DNA from 3 places in the Arthrobacter sp. B2060 genome. Region 1 is predicted to be linked to each of the others. Evidence: predicted binding sites of a transcription regulator. Region 1 holds the regulator's gene; each other region holds the start of a gene.

What was found. Region 1 encodes Rex, which represses fermentation and respiration genes when NADH is low (regulators of the CRP and FNR family bind a similar motif). Its sites were predicted from a motif close to CTTGTGAANNNNTTCACAAG; they were not measured.
Region 2: the regulator Rex is predicted to act here: its motif matches at 3,037-3,056, upstream of araB (ribulokinase).
Region 3: the regulator Rex is predicted to act here: its motif matches at 3,834-3,853, upstream of AC5RUM_RS07250 (glyceraldehyde-3-phosphate dehydrogenase).

The regions. Positions count from the first base shown of each region.
Region 1 covers NZ_JBNHFR010000008.1:67,597-72,931, forward strand. Annotated here, with positions in the region: gene AC5RUM_RS14630 (histidine phosphatase family protein) at 1-338, opposite strand, end outside; gene AC5RUM_RS14635 (YceI family protein) at 545-1,093, shown strand; gene AC5RUM_RS14640 (hypothetical protein) at 1,270-1,836, shown strand; gene AC5RUM_RS14645 (hypothetical protein) at 1,946-2,746, shown strand; gene AC5RUM_RS14650 (redox-sensing transcriptional repressor Rex) at 2,845-3,540, opposite strand; gene AC5RUM_RS14655 (glutaredoxin family protein) at 3,630-3,884, opposite strand; gene AC5RUM_RS14660 (HAD family hydrolase) at 4,005-4,823, shown strand; gene AC5RUM_RS14665 (30S ribosomal protein bS22) at 4,995-5,093, opposite strand; gene AC5RUM_RS14670 (helix-turn-helix domain-containing protein) at 5,320-5,335, opposite strand, start outside.
Region 2 covers NZ_JBNHFR010000001.1:488,972-494,306, reverse strand. Annotated here, with positions in the region: gene AC5RUM_RS02375 (alpha-L-arabinofuranosidase family protein) at 1-581, shown strand, start outside; gene AC5RUM_RS02370 (immunoglobulin-like domain-containing protein) at 648-2,888, shown strand; gene araB (ribulokinase) at 3,124-4,887, shown strand; gene AC5RUM_RS02360 (L-ribulose-5-phosphate 4-epimerase) at 4,884-5,335, shown strand, end outside.
Region 3 covers NZ_JBNHFR010000003.1:99,620-104,954, forward strand. Annotated here, with positions in the region: gene AC5RUM_RS07225 (Nif3-like dinuclear metal center hexameric protein) at 1-777, shown strand, start outside; gene AC5RUM_RS07230 (zinc ribbon domain-containing protein) at 840-1,577, shown strand; gene AC5RUM_RS07235 (YaaA family protein) at 1,606-2,370, opposite strand; gene AC5RUM_RS07240 (alpha/beta hydrolase) at 2,439-3,296, opposite strand; RNA gene rnpB (RNase P RNA component class A) at 3,398-3,789, shown strand; gene AC5RUM_RS07250 (glyceraldehyde-3-phosphate dehydrogenase) at 4,071-5,335, shown strand, end outside.

The DNA.
Region 1 (5,335 bases):
AGCTTCGGCCAATGCTTGGGCTTCCTCAGCTCGGCCTTGGTGACCCTCAGCCCTTCAAAATGGTTCTCTGCCTCGATGATGCGCTTGTCCGTATGGATCTCCAGCCCCAGCGCCTGGGACGTGGGAACTGCGGTCTCCTGGGCGCGGGTCAGCGGGGAGGCCACGAGGTAGACGATCTTTGCGCCCTGGGCGGCGCGGTCGCGGAAGTGTTCCGCCAGCGTCTGCGCCATCTGCTGGCCAAGCTCGGAAAGGTGAAATTCCGGCAGTCTGCCGTACAGGACGCCCGCAGGATTGTGGACTTCGCCGTGGCGGAGCAAATGAACAGTGGCTTGGGGCATGTCTACCAGTTTCTCAAAGGGCAGGGGTAATGACGAAATCTTCTACATCTAGTAGAACTCAAGAAAATTACGAAATGTTCCCGGGGGCTGGAATAAAAGATGCATTTGCATGTTTATACTGGATGCAGCAGTTAGTTGAGACTTCAACCAATGAAGCTTCAACCCCACGATTCATCCGACGCACCACCGAACCAAGGAGAACCATCATGGCACTTCCCGCTAACGTCACCACCGGCACCTGGACCCTGGACACCTCGCACAGCGAAATCGGATTCACCGTCCGCCACGCGGGCATCAGCAAGGTCCGCGGCCAGTTCAAGGAAGCCACCGCAACCCTGGACCTGGCCGAGAACGTGGCCGACTCCAAGGTCAGCGCCACCATCCAGACCGCCAGCTTCGACTCGGGCGACGTCAACCGCGACGGCCACGTCCGCGGCGAAGACTTCTTCGACGTCGAGAAGTTCCCGGAGATCTCCTTCGTTTCCAACGGCCTCGTGGCCAAGGGCGACAGCTACGAGCTCCAGGGCGACCTCACCATCAAGGGCGTGACCCGTCCGGTGGCCCTCGAGACCGAGCTCAACGGCGTGGCCGTGGACCCGTTCGGCAACACCCGCGCCGGCGTTTCCGCTGAAACCACCATCAGCCGCAAGGACTTCGGCCTGACCTGGAACGCTGTCCTGGAAGCCGGCGGCGTGCTGGTCAGCGACAAGGTTGCCATCAACCTCGAACTGGCCTTCATCGCCCCTGCCGCGTAACCGCACACCAGGGCCCGCATGACGGGCCGTGCACCGCAAACGCCCCGCCCATGGTCCGGCTCAAGCCGGCTCCACGGAGCGGGGCTTTTGCGTCGCCTGCAGCTACTGCCGACCGTGGCCGTCCGGGCCCGGACGCTTTCTATAATTGGCCACACCGCCTTCTATAAGTGAGAGCCATGAGCAACCCCAACGATCCACCGCAGGAACCAGGCAGCGAACCCCCTTCCGGTGACCGTCCACAACAGCGGCGTGCAGGACGCCTCCCGTTCCACCTGCCCGCGGACCGCCCCCGCAGTTTCTATGAGGCCATGCCGCCAGGCGGCTTCGCCGGGCTCTTCAGCGTGATCGGGCTGCCGACGGAACTGAAGATCTCGTACTGGATCTGGGTGCTCAGTGGCCTGCTCGGGCTGCTCGGCGGGGTGATCGTGCTGTTCGGCGCGTTGGTTCTCTTTGCGTTTTCGCCCGGCATCGCGATCCTTGTGTTGCTGCTCGCGGTCTGCGGCGCGGCGCTGTCCGCGCTGCAGATTGTCCTGGCCATGAATATGAAGGAAGGCCGGGAGTGGGGCCTGCTGGCACTGACGGCTGTTGCCGGTGCCTCACTGCTTCTCGCTGTCATAAGCCTCGCCTTCACTGACGGCCGCGCCGGCAACGGGCTGGGCTTTCTGGCAGCGCTGGCCGCAACCGTGCTGATGTGGGTTCCCAACTCGCAGGCCTGGTTTGCCGCGAATACCCCTCGGGGATGAGCCTCGACACGACCGGTGAGGGGTACGGTGGAGTTAAGCCATGCTGGGGGCAGGGCAATGCGTCTGAACCCGGCGGCCGGTCCCTACGTCACAACGCAAAGGAACGCTCATGAGCACTCCTCCAGTCCCGCCTCGCAACCCTAACGATCCGGATTCCGGCCGCCATGATTCCGATGAGTCTGGACGGGACAGCAGCGGGCAGCCGCAGTACGGCCAGAACGCTCCGCAATACGGCCAAAATGCCCCCCAGTATGGTCAGAATGCACCCCAGTTCGGCCAAAATGCCCCGCAGTATGGCCAAAACGCTCCCCAGCAGCCGCAGTACGGCCAGAACCCGCCGCAGTATGGACAGCCGCAGTACGGGCAACAGCCGTACGGCCAGCCGCCTCAGGGCCCGTCGCCATATGGCCAGTCACCGTATGCCCAGTACCCCTCAGAGCAGGCCATGGGCGGATCCGCCGTCGCACCCCAGTCGGTGCAGCGGGCGTTCTGGATGATCCTGGCGGCCGGCGTCCTGACGTTCCTGTCCACCTTGTTGGGCATTGGCACCCTCGACGACCCCGCGGTGCGCCAGACCTTCGAGGACCAGATTCAGGGCAGCGGCCAGAGCATCCCCTTCGAAGACATCAAGGGCTTCCTCATTGGCACGATCGTGGTCTTTGCGCTGATCATTGCCGGGCTCTACGCGCTGGTGGCGTTCAACGTCCGCAAGGGTAAGAACTGGGCCCGGATCTTGGGCACTGTCTTTGCGGCGCTGTCCATCTTCTCCATTGCGCCGCTGGGCATCAACACTGTCGCTGTGATTCTGGGGATCGCCGCGATCGTGATGCTGTACATGCCTGCGGCTTCACCGTATTTCCAGAAGCCGCAACCCTTCGCCAACCCGTACGCGGGCCCGTACGGCCGCTGACCACGCCAACTGCCTGTTGTTCACCTACCTTGTGGCCCCTCACTCCCCGCGGAGTCAGGGGCCACAAGTGTGCGCTCGCGCTTAACCGGAGCCGGAAGTTAGTGCGGTTGCCCCGGGGTCTGCGCCCGTTGCGCGTGGTAGGCCAGGATCTGCAGCTCGGTGGCCATGTCCACCTTGCGGAGGTTCACGTCGTCGGGAACCTGTAGCATCACCGGGGCGAAGCTGAGGATGCTGCGTACCCCCGCGGCCACCACGCGGTCGCAAACGCTCTGGGCCACAGCCGCCGGCAAGGCGAGGACCACCATGTTCGTGCCCGTCCGCTCCAGCACCGTTTCAAGGTCCGCCACATCGCTCACCCGCAGCCAGCCCACCTCGTTGCCGACCACCATCTGGTCGGCGTCGAAAATGGCCACCACGTCGAAGCCGCGGGACTCGAACCCGCCGTACCTGGCCAGCGCTTTGCCCAGGTTACCGGCGCCGACGATGGCGACCTTCCAGTCGTGCGTAAGTCCGAGCGTGGCGGCAATGTGGCGGCTGAGGTACTGGACCTCGTAGCCCACACCGCGGGTGCCATACGATCCCACGTGGGAAAGGTCCTTGCGGAGGGTGGAGGAGCTGACCCCGGAGGCCTCAGCCAGGGACTCGGATGAGACGCGTTCAATTCCTTCGGCGAGGAGGGAGTTCAGGGCGCGCAGGTAGATGGTCAGCCGGGCCACGGCGGCTGGCGGGATCTGCTTGCCGGCAGCACCGGTGTGCCCTGGCACGGCCTGGGGTGGTGAATCGAGCGAAGTCACTAATTGCTCCATTGCGTCGCGTTGTGAGTCCACTCTAAATCCCCATCACTTATGTCAACAAAGCCGGTGCCTCTGTGCGGGATACGCGGCTAGCGCGCCATCGCCTGGCGCAGGACGCGCTCGAGCCTTGCCTCGTCGATCTTCCAGAAGTCGCGCTGGATCCCGTCCACCAGCACTACCGGGATTTCTTCGGCGTAGCGGTCCCGGAGGGCTTCATCGCCGTCCACCGACTGTTCCGTCCACCCAAGCCCCAGCCCTGCGGCAACCCGTCCGACGGCGTCGCGCGCGGCAGCGCACAGGTGACAGTCAGCTTTGGTGAGGAGAACGACGTCGGGATTTGCCATGGCTCAACCGTAGCGCCGTTCCCGGCGCTGAGCGATGCCGGCGTCGGCAGAACGCCGGTGCGTGGCCCGATTCTGCGTCCGCGGAGGATGGGCTTCCCCGCGTTGACTAGACTCAGTGGCATGCCTGAGGAGAAGTATGTCGCTGTGGCCAGGCAGCCCGTTGCAACGCGGCAACAAGGCGAGGCCGCGTTTTTCGACGTCGATAACACCCTGATGAGGGGCGCCAGCCTTTTCCACGTGGCCCGGAAAATGCATCAGCGGGGAGCCTTTACCCTCCCGCAGGCGGCGGGCATGGCATGGCAACAGTTCAAGTTCGTGCTCCGTGGCGAAAACATTGACGACGTCCACGCGGTGCGTGACTCCGCCCTGACCCTCGCCTCCGGCATCACCGTGGAAGACATCAAGGCGCTCGGCGAAGAGGTCTACGACGAGATGATCGCCTCCCGGATCTGGCCCGGTACCAAGGCCCTGGCCCAGCAGCACCTGCGCGTGGGGCGCCAGGTCTGGCTCGTGACCGCCACGCCGATCGAGGTGGCCACGGTCATCTCCACCCGGCTGGGGCTCACGGGGGCGCTGGGCACCGTGGGAGAAATCAGTGAGGGGCTGTACACCGGGCGGTTAGTCGGCGACATCCTGCACGGTTCGGCGAAGGCGGTGGCCGTCCAGGGCCTCGCCGATGCCGAAGGCCTCGACCTCAAGCGCTGCTGGGCGTACAGCGACTCCTACAACGACATCCCGCTGCTGACCCTGGTGGGCCACCCCGTCGCCATCAACCCGGACGCCCGGCTGCGCAAGCACGCCCGGGAGCACAACTGGCCGGTCTATGACTTCCGCTCGGGCCGGCGCGCCGCGACCCTTGGGCTCAAGGCCGCAACCGCCGGAGGGGCGGTCTACGGCCTCTGGAGGGGCTACTCCCGCTTCCGCGGCCCGCGGGTCTGACGCGCTCCGGACGCGCTAATGCCCCCAGGACACGCAAACGGTCTGGCGACACCCAAATATCCGTGTCCTCAGACCGTATCCGCGTCCTGAGACCGCTTCCGCGTCGCCAGGAGGCAAAGAAAATGCCCGCCACCTCGAAAGGCGGCGGGCATCCACGCACTGAAAGTATCTCTACTTCTTGTTGCGGCGCTGGTGGCGGGTCTTACGAAGCAACTTGCGGTGCTTCTTCTTGGCCATACGCTTGCGACGCTTCTTAATAACTGAACCCACGAAAGTTCCTTACAAACTAGATGCAGTACCTGTCTGATGGAGAAGGTCCGTGGACTAAGCAACAGACTGAACAACTGACAGATTCTTACAATGACGTAAAACGTTCCTTAACAGGGTACCGCTTATCCGGGCGCCTCCTGACCGCCGGCCTTCCCATGACCTCCAGCCGCCCCCAAGGAAGCTGCAGCCGTCACGGGAATCCGAACGGCCAGTTGAGCGCCAAGAATCACGCGGTGTCCGAC
Region 2 (5,335 bases), on a different contig from region 1:
CCGATTGGAGCAACTACACGCTCAGCACCAAGGCAACAAAGCTGGCCGGCTCGGAAGGTTTCCTCGTCTCCTTCGGGGTGAAGGACACCGGCAACTACTTCTGGTGGAACCTCGGCGGCTGGAACAACTCGAAGTCGGTCGTGGAGAAGGCCGTCAACGGCGGCAAGACGAACGTCATCGAAAAGAGCACCGTGATCGAGACCGGGCGTGAATACGACATCCGGATCGAGGTCTCCGGGCGCATCGCGAAGCTCTACCTGGACAACGTCCTGTGGGGCACTGTGGACGACACCCAGGCTGACCCCGTCTACTCCGTCGTCACCAAGGACGCCGAGTCGGGCGACACGATCGTGAAGGTGGTCAACACCTCGGCCGAACGGACCCCGGTGGACATCAAGGTGGCGGGTGCAACCGACATCAGCACCACGGCCGCGGTCACCACCCTGACCCAGACCGCTGACGGGCAAAACCTGGCCCCGGCGTCGAGCACCTTCAACGGAGCCGGGACGGCGTTCACCTATGAGTTCGAGCCCAAGTCGGTGACCTTCATCCGGCTCGCCGACGCGGGGGCCCGCAAGTAGGCAGCACAGCACACCTGACTTAGCATCCCGCCGCGGCCCTTTGGCCGCCCTAACGAAAGTGGCTCTATGCTCACCACACCCTCAAAGGCCCGCACCGGCCCGGCACTGATCACCGCTGCTGTCCTGGCGCTCGGCGGGCTTGCCGCCGGGGCGCCGGCCCAGGCCGCCGTCGACGACGGCCTCGTCCTCAAATACAACCTCACGGAATCCGCCGGTTCCGTCGCAGAAGACAGTTCCGGCAACGGCCGGAACGGAGTGATCAGCGGTGATGCCGCGTTGCTGGGAACCGAAGGCCTGCAACTCGGCGGTACCAACGCGCACGTCCGCCTCCCCAACGACGTCATGCGCGGGCTGGACGCCATCACCGTCTCAACCGACGTAAAAATCGCGCCAGACCAAGGCGCCCCCTACTTCATTTGGGGAATGGGCAACACAACCAACGGCACCGGCAACGGCTACCTCTTCACCACCGGCAACTCGTACCGGACCTCCATCGCCAGCGGCAACTGGTCAACCGAGCAGACCGCCAGCACCGGACGGGACCTGGCACGCGGCGCCTGGAAAACGATCACCTACACCCTCAGCGGCGGTACGGCCGTCCTCTACGAGGACGGCACCGAGGTCTCCCGCAAGAGCGGCGTCACCATCACCCCCGGGAGCATCGGAGGAGGAACGACGACGGCGAACTATCTTGGGCGGTCTGTCTACACCGGTGACAAGTACCTGAAAGGGCAGGTCCGGGACTTCCGCATCTACAATCGGGCGCTCTCTGCGGCCGAAGTGCGGGAGCTCGGCTACGTCTCTCCGGAAGAGCGGGTGGCCCTCGATCTGAAGGAACTGTCACTCGGCGATACCAGTGCCGTCACCGCCGACGTAAAACTGCCTCTCACAGGACCCAATGGATCGGTTTACGCGTGGTCGTCTTCCAACGAAGCCGTCGTTTCGTCCAAAGGCGTGGTGACACGCCCCGCCCACGGAACCGGGAACGCCAACATGACGCTGACGGCCACCGCCACTTCAGGTGGGGCCTCAGCTTCCAGGACTTTCACTGTGACGGTCCTCGAAGACATCAGTGACGACCAGAAAGTCAGTGAGGCATCGGCCGCGCTGAACGTGTGGGACGCCGAAGGAATCCGCGGCAACATAACCCTGCCGACCACTGGACTTCACGGAACCAGAGTGGATTGGAAGTCGAGCAACAGCTCCGTCATCACCGCCACCGGCGAGGTTACTCGGCCGGCGTACGGCAGCGAACCGGTAAAGCTTAACCTGCACGCAACCGTTACCCTCGGAACGGTGAAGGCCAGGACGAGGTTCTTCGTGACTGTTCTGCCGCTGCCCAAGGCAGAAGCCAGGGAGGGGTACGCCTTTGCCTACTTCACTGGCAACGACCTCGCCGGAGAGAACATTTTCATGGCCGCCAGCCGCGGCAACGACGCGCTCAAATGGGATGAGCTGAACGGCGGGAAGCCCGTCCTCAACTCCAAGCTGGGCACCAAAGGCCTGCGCGACCCCTTCATCATCAGATCCCCGGAAGGCGACAAGTTCTACATGATCGCCACCGACCTCTCCATCGGCAGCGGAACCTCGTGGGATTCCTCCCAGCGCCAAGGCAGTCAGTACATCGAGGTCTGGGAGTCAACGGACCTTGTGAACTGGTCCGAGCAACGCCACGTCAAGGTCTCCCCGGACACGGCCGGGAACACCTGGGCGCCGGAAGCCCACTACGACGAGAAAATCGGGGCCTACGTGGTCTACTGGGCCTCCAAGATCTACGCCGACAGCGACTCTAACCACGCGGGCGGCACCCACAACAAGATGATGTACTCCACCACCCGCGACTTCCGGACCTTCAGTGAGGCGAAAGTCTGGAACGACCCGGGTGACTCTGTCATCGACTCCACTGTCATCAAGGAAGGCGACACCTACTACCGCTTCACGAAGGACGAAGCCCGCGTTTCCGGGTGCCTCGACATCATGCAGGAGAAGTCCACAGACCTGCTGGCCGTTGATCTGCCTGCTGCAAACCCACGCGCCTGGTCCCTGATGGCCAACTGCATCGGCAGGAACGCCGGGACCGGCGGCGTCGAGGGGCCCACCGTCTTCAAGTCCAACACCGAAGAGAAGTATTACCTCTTCGTGGACGAGTTTGGCGGCCGGGGCTATATCCCGCTGGAGAGCACCAGCCTGGAGAACCCCAACTGGAAGCTCTCGAGTAATTACGAGCTCCCGCGCGCGCCGCGCCACGGCACCGTCCTGCCCGTTACGAAAACGGAGCTGGAGCGTCTCCGCGGGCAGCTGGGCTAGCGCGACCGGCACCATCGGCACCCGGAAGGACGGGGGCTCTGCCAAGCTTGGCGGAGCCCCCGTCTCCTTGCCCTGATGCGATGGCGGCGGTCGGGCCTGGCCCGGCAAGCGCCGGCCAATATTGGGTGTCAGCAATGCTTGACGCAGAGATATGTTAGCGTTCACAATCGAAGAGAATCTTTTACATTTCGACACCGGGCATAGGGGCCAGTACCTCCCGGATGGAGGTTTCAGCATGCAAGCCAGTGGGGACGCCGGGTTCAAGGCCGGCAGTGACAATTACGTGATCGGGGTGGATTATGGCACCCTGTCGGGCCGGGCGGTCGTGGTGCGGGTCCGGGACGGCAAGGAGCTCGGCAGCGGTGTGTTTGATTACCCGCACGCGGTGCTCACCGAGGCGCTTCCGGCGGATGTGGCGGGCGCAGCGGATGGAGGAACCGCCCGGCTTCCCGGGGATTGGGCGCTTCAGGTGCCGAACGACTACCGCGACGTGCTCCGCAATGCGGTGCCTGCGGCGATCGCGGATGCGGGCATTGACCCTTCAGCGGTGGTGGGGATCGCGACGGACTTCACCGCCTGCACGATGGTGCCGGTAAAGGCCGATGGCACGCCCCTGAATGAAGTGCCGGGTTTCGCCAACCGGCCCCATGCATACGTCAAGCTTTGGCGCCATCATGCGGCCCAGGGGCAGGCGGACCGCATCAATGCCCTCGCCGCCGAACGGGGTGAAACGTGGCTGCCTCGGTACGGCGGCCTGATCTCCTCCGAGTGGGAGTTTGCCAAGGGGCTCCAGCTGCTGGAGGAGGATCCCGAGGCCTACGCGGAGATGGACCACTGGGTGGAGGCTGCCGACTGGATTGTCTGGCAGCTCTGCGGCAGCTACGTCCGCAACGCCTGCACCGCCGGATACAAGGGCATCTACCAGGACGGCCGTTACCCGTCCGAGGACTTCCTGGCCGCCCTGAATCCGCAATTCAGCAATTTTGTTAGCGCTAAACTGGACCAGACCATCGGCCGCTTGGGCGACGCCGCAGGGTACCTGACGGCCGAGGCCGCAGCGTGGACCGGGCTGCCTGAAGGTATCGCCGTCGCCGTCGGCAACGTGGACGCCCACGTCACCGCCCCGGCGGCCAAAGCCGTTGAGCCCGGCCAGCTGGTGGCCATCATGGGCACCTCCACGTGCCATGTGATGAACGGGGATGTGCTGCGCGAGGTGCCCGGTATGTGCGGTGTGGTGGACGGCGGCATAGTCGACGGGCTCTGGGGCTATGAGGCCGGCCAGTCCGGGGTGGGCGACATCTTCGGCTGGTTCACGAAGTACGGGGTTCCGCCCGAATACCACGCGGCTGCCGGCGCTGCAGGACTCGGCATCCACGAATACCTGACCGAACTCGCAGCGGCCCAGGCAATCGGCGGGCACGGCCTGATCGCCCTGGACTGGCACTCGGGCAACCGCTCGGTCCTGGTGGACCATGAGCTCTCCGGAGTGGTGGTGGGCCAGACCCTGGCCACGCGCCCCGAGGACATCTACCGGGCCCTGCTGGAGGCCACGGCCTTCGGCACCCGCACCATCGTTGACGCCTTCCGCGACGCCGGTGTGCCGGTGAAGGAATTCATCGTTGCCGGCGGCCTGCTGAAGAACAAACTGCTGATGCAGATCTACGCCGACGTCACCGGCCTGCAGCTCTCCACCATCGGTTCGGCCCAGGGGCCCGCACTCGGTTCGGCCATCCACGCTGCCGTCGCAGCAGGCAAGTACCCGGACATTCGTGCCGCCGCTGCGGCGATGGGCTCCGCCCCCGGTGCCGTGTACACACCGATCCCGGACAACGTCGCCGCGTATGAGGAACTGTTCCGCGAGTACCGGACCCTGCATGACTACTTCGGCAGGGGAACCAACGACGTCATGCACCGGCTCAAGGCCATCCAGCGCAATGCCGCCCAGTCCTTGCCCGCCCAGTCCCTGCCCGCCCAGCTCGCCCAGGAGGTCTCGGCATGAGCGCCCTGCTGGAAACCATCGCCCGGGTCCGCCGGGATGTCTGCGCACTGCATGCGGAGCTGACGCGCTACGGGCTCGTCGTCTGGACGGCCGGGAACGTGTCCGGCCGGATCCCGGGCTATGACCTGATGGTCATCAAGCCCTCGGGCGTGTCCTACGACGACCTGACCCCCGAGGCCATGGTGGTCACGGACCTCTACGGCACGCCGGTGAGCAGCCTGAGCGCCGACGCCGACGGTGTCCCGGCCGAATGGGAAAACCCGGACCTCACGCCGTCCTCGGACACGGCCGCCCACGCCTACGTGTACCGGCACATGCCCGACGTCGGTGGAGTGGTGCACACCCACTCCACCTACGCCACGGCCTGGGCCGCCCGCGGTGAAGCCATCCCGTGCGTGCTGACCATGATGGGCGATGAGTTCGGCGGCACCATTCCGGTGGGGCCGTT
Region 3 (5,335 bases), on a different contig from region 1:
GAGTGGGACGAGGTGGGCCTTGTTGCCGGGCACCCGTCGGCGGAAATCACCAAGGTCATGTTTGCCGTGGATCCCACGCTTGACGTTATCGACGAAGCCATCGAGTGGGGCGCAGAGCTGCTGATCACGCACCACCCGTTGCTGCTCAGAGGCGTAACGTCAGTCGCGGCCAACACCCCCAAAGGCAAGGCCGTCCATCGCCTGATCGAGTCGGGAACCGCTCTCCTGACCGTCCACACGAACGGGGATTCCGCCGTCGGAGGTGTCTCCGATGTCCTGGCCGACGCCCTGGGGCTGGACAATGTGTCTCCTCTGAACCGTGCAGCCAACGGCCTTCCGGAGGAAGGCATCGGCAGGGTCGGCGATCTTGCCGAGGCAATGACGCTGGGCGACTTCGCCGCGAGGGTGTTTGGGATCCTGCCTTCTGTCGCGGGCGGCGTCAGGGTTTCCGGTGACAAGGACGGCCTGGTCCGCCGGGTCGCGGTCTGCGGCGGCGCAGGGGACTCACTGTTTGACCAGGTCCGGGCCAGCGGCGCCGATCTGTATGTCACGGCCGACCTTCGGCACCACTCCGCTTCCGAGGCCCGCGAGGCCGCTGTCAACGGGCGCCCGTACCTTATCGACGTGTCCCATTTCGCCAGCGAATGGCTGTGGCTTCCCGCTGCTGCAGATGCCCTGGGCAATGTCCTTGCGGACCAGGGCCTGGACGTCGACATCCGTGTCAGCGCCACCAACAGCGACCCATGGGACTTCATTCTGACTCCCGGCGGGGACTAGAGTCTATAAAGCCCCTGCAGGGGTGCCCGGCGCAGGCCGGATGGGATCAAGCGGAGGTAATCGTGGCCAAGGCAGCACCGGCGGAACAGTTGAAGTTGCTCGAACTCCAGGGGCTGGACGCGAAACTCAAGTCACTGGCCAGCCGCCGCCGCAGCCTTGAAACAGATCCCCGCATCGAAGACCTCCAGGCGGCGCTGAACATTGCCAACGGCGAGCTGGGCGCAGCAAAGATGGCCGTCCATGACGCACAGGCGGAGTTAAAGCGCGCCGAGGCTGACGTCGAACAGGTGGCCGGCAGGATCGAACGCGACGAAGCGAGGCTGAACAGCGGAACCGGCCTGTCCAAGGACCTGGTGGCCCTGCAGAAGGACATCGCCTCGCTCAATAAGCGGCGGTCCGACCTCGAAGACGTTGAACTCGAAGTCATGGAGCGGCTGGACTCGCTGCGCGAGCGGCAGGCGGCCCAGCAGAAGATCGTCGATGACATCCAGGGTTCCTTCGGCGCGATCCGGGCGGAGCTGGACGGGCAGCTGGCAGAGATTGCGGCGGAAGAAACGGTGGTTCGGGGCCGCAGGGCAGTGTTCGCCTCGGGGCTGGACGCCGGAATGCTGGCGGTCTATGAAAAAACCCTGGCCCGCCGCGGCGTGGGTGCTGCCCGGCTGTTCCACGGCACGTCCGAAGGGTCAGGCATGCAGCTGAGTCCGGGTGACCTTGCCGAGATCAAGGCCGCCGCCGACGACGACATCGTTTTCTGCCCGGATTCCGGTTGCATCCTGGTGCGCTCCCCGGAATGGGTCTGAACCCAGAAAGGCCGAACCGCAGCGGCAGCTAACCGGGAAGGATGATGTTGAGGGCGTGCGCCTTCCGCGCCGTCCCCGGGACGAGTTCGGCATTCCACTTTTCACTGGCGGCCTTGTGCAGCTGGGCCGGCGTCCCGGGTGCTTTTCCCGGCCGGGTCAGCAGATGCCGCGCCAATTCGCCCCGGGTGTGCTTCGCGAAGTGGCTGACCACCTTGCGCACGCCGTTCACTTCTGTGAAAACATTCACCGTCACCGTCGACGCCGACGGGGGAGTCCACGCCGCGGTATAGGTGCTGGAGCGGCAGTCCACCAGCAGCTGCCCGGCCGTGGCGGCGGTGAGTGCGTCTGTGAGCTGCGGCTTCCAGAACGACGCAAGGCGTCCGACGTCGGGCAGTGCCGTTGACATCGACAGCCGATAGGCGGGCACGGAGTCCGCGAAGCGGATGGCTCCCCACAGTGCCGAAATCACGAGCACCGCGTCGTCCGCACGGCGCTTTTGCGCTGCCGTCATCGACTTGTAGCCCAGCGCGTCGTACAGCACGCCTGAATACACCTGGTGGGCCGGCGCCGCCGGTTCCGCGTGCAGCCGGGTGTTGCGTTCGACGTCGGACGTCAGCGACGCTCCGACGCCTAGCAGCGCCAGCGCATCCTCGTGCGCGCTTACCGTCCCCAGGGCATCGAGCACCTTGGCCCGGCACGGGTTCAGTTCAGGGAAGCTCAGGGACGTCCAGTCCATGGCGTCGCCGCGGACGGCAGGGGTCTTACCTTCAGACGGGGGAAGCAGGATCAGCACCGTACGATCTTACCGGTGCCCGCCCGGCCCTGTTCTCCGGTGGCTGCGCGTCTCCGGGGGCTGCGCGCTCAGCGGAGGTGCCTGCCCAGGAAGGACATCACCTCAGGCAGGATGGCCCGCCAGTAATCCGCATCGTGTCCGCCCGCCCGGAAGCCTCCCTCCACCACTCCGGGGAGGCCGCTGGCGTACTGCTTGACCCAGGGGAACAATTCGTCCTCGGTTCCGCAATCCACCCGCTTGGGCACCGCTGCCAGCCTGGGCCGCAGCGCGAACACGTCATGGGCCGCAAAATCGGACGGGCTGTCGAAGGCGCCTTCGATTCGCTTGTCATAGCGGTCCCAGACTGCCGGGCTCATGGCCGCCACGGCCCGGATGCCGGGCAGGCGGGCCTGCGAGGCGAGCAGCAGGACGCCGAAGCCTCCCATGGACAGACCGAAGAGGCCGATCCGGCCAAGGTCGTAGCCCTGCGAGCCCAGGAAGGGAACAAACTCATCCGCCAGCATTGACTGGGTGTCGGTGCCGTCGGCGCGGGGGTGCCACCAGGTGTCGCCGCCGTCCACCGACGCAATGGCGAACGGTGTCCCGCCGATAAAGAGGTGGCGTTTCAGGACTTCGTGCGCCTTGAGCACATCGAAGATTCCCTCGTTGTTGCCGCCCAGGCCGTGGAGGAACAGCGCCAGCGGGAAGTCCGTGCCGCTCCTGCCGGGGAGCACCGGCGTGGCAATGGACCAGTGGGTTGTTGCCGCAGGCCGGAACCTCGAAACGAAGGAACCGCCGCGCATGGCCACCGAGGGAGGTCCCGCCGGTGGGTTGGGCCACGGGGAGGGGGGCGGATGGCTGGCGGTGCACCCGGTGACCGCGTAGGCGCCAACGCTCAGCCCTGCCAGCTGAAGCAGGCGGCGGCGGGTCACTGCGGACGCGTCCATGATCCGATCATAGGCTCGGCGCGCACGTGTGGCAGGGGAATATGTGGCAGGGGCACTGTGTGGCAGGGCCTGCCCGCACTGACCGTAGAATGGACTGCGGATGGGTTGACCAGGCGGCCGCGCGTCACGCAAGTGGCTCGAGGAACGTCCGGGCTCCGCAGAGCAGGGTGGTGGGTAACGCCCACTCGGGGTAACCCGCAGGCCAGTGCCACAGAAAACAGACCGCCTGCCTCGCGCCGATTTGAAAGCGGCACGATGCAGGTAAGGGTGAAACGGTGGTGTAAGAGACCACCAGCTTCCCGGGTGACCGGGAAGGCTAGGTAAACCCCACCCGGAGCAAGGCCAGACAGGGCACGTTTGAGGGCTGCTCGCCCGAGTGCCCGGGTAGGCCGCTGGAGGGCGTCGGCAACGGCGTTCGTAGATGGATGGCCGCTACTCCCGCCCCGGCAACGGCGCGGGAACACAGAACCCGGCGTATCGGTCAACCCATCCACTTATTCCGCCGCCGTTCCTGCCGCACGCCGGGCGCGCCCGGCCGGTGTGAGAGATTTCACGTGCCCCCGGTCAACCGCGGCGCGTGGCCAGCCCTAGAATAGACCTTGAACGTAGAAGTTCTACCGCCGGATCTGCGTTCGCAACCGGCGGTTTTTCTTTGCAACGTCAATGGCATCCGGGGCGGACCGAAACCCTGCCGGTGCCAGCGCCCCTGGATGCTTCGGGTGGCCGACTTCCGGTTACGAGGACGTAGCCGGTCGAACCAAGGAAGGTAGTTCTGTGAGCCAGACGTCAGATTCTTGTCTCGATACGTGGATGGGCCGCGAGGCACTCGCCGAGGCCATGATCCCGGTGATCGGCCGGCTGTACCGGGAAAATAACGTGGTCACCTCGATCCACGGCCGCAGCCTGATCAACAAGTCCACCATGAACATCCTCAAGGCGCACCGCTTCGCCCGCCGGATGAGCAAGGACGAGCTGCTCCTGGAGGAAACGGCACCCCTGCTCGATACGCTCGCAAAGCTGGACCTGGGTGCCGCTGCGATCGACATCGCGCGCCTGAACCAGAAGTTCAAGTCCGACGGCGGAGACGCCACTTTGGAAGAATTCCTCCGCGCCGAGCTGGCTGAGATCGTTGGCAAGCGTGGCGCCGATGACCGCACCAGCACCGACGTCGTCCTTTATGGGTTTGGCCGGATCGGCCGCCTTGTCGCCCGGCTCCTCATCGAAAAGGCCGGCGGCGGACATGGCCTGCGCCTGCGCGCCATCGTCGTGCGGCGTGGTTCCCACAACGACCTTTCCAAGCGTGCGAGCCTCTTGCGCCGCGACTCGGTCCACGGTTCCTTCGAGGGCACCATCAAGGTGGACGAGGAAGCGAACACCATCACGGCCAACGGCGTCCAGGTCCAGGTCATCTACTCGGACAACCCCGCCACGATCGACTACACGGCGTACGGCATCAACGATGCCCTGGTCGTGGACAACACGGGCCGCTGGCGCGACAGCGAGGGCCTGTCCCAGCACCTGCTGAGCAAGGGCGTGGGGCGCGTGCTGCTGACGGCTCCGGGCAAGGGCGAGCTGAAGAACATCGTTCACGGCATCAACCACGGCACCATCCTGGATTCGGACAAGATCGTCACCGCGGCATCGTGCACCACCAACGCCATCACCCCGGTACTGAAGGCGATCAACGACAGGTACGGCGTCATCCACGGCCACGTGGAGACCGTTCACTCGTTCACGAACGACCAGAACCTGATCGACAACTTCCACAAGGGCGACCGCCGCGGCCGCTCGGCCGCGCTGAACATGGTGATCACCGAAACGGGTGCGGCCAAGGCCGTGGCAAAGGCCCTCCCGGAACTGCAGGGCAAGCTCACCGGCAGCTCCATCCGCGTCCCCACGCCGGATGTCTCCCTGGCGATCCTGAACCTGACCCTGGAACACGGCACCACCAAGGACGAGGTCAACGATTACCTGCGGGAAATGTCGCTGCACTCGGTCCTGCGCAAGCAGATCGACTACATCGACTCCCCGGAGGTCGT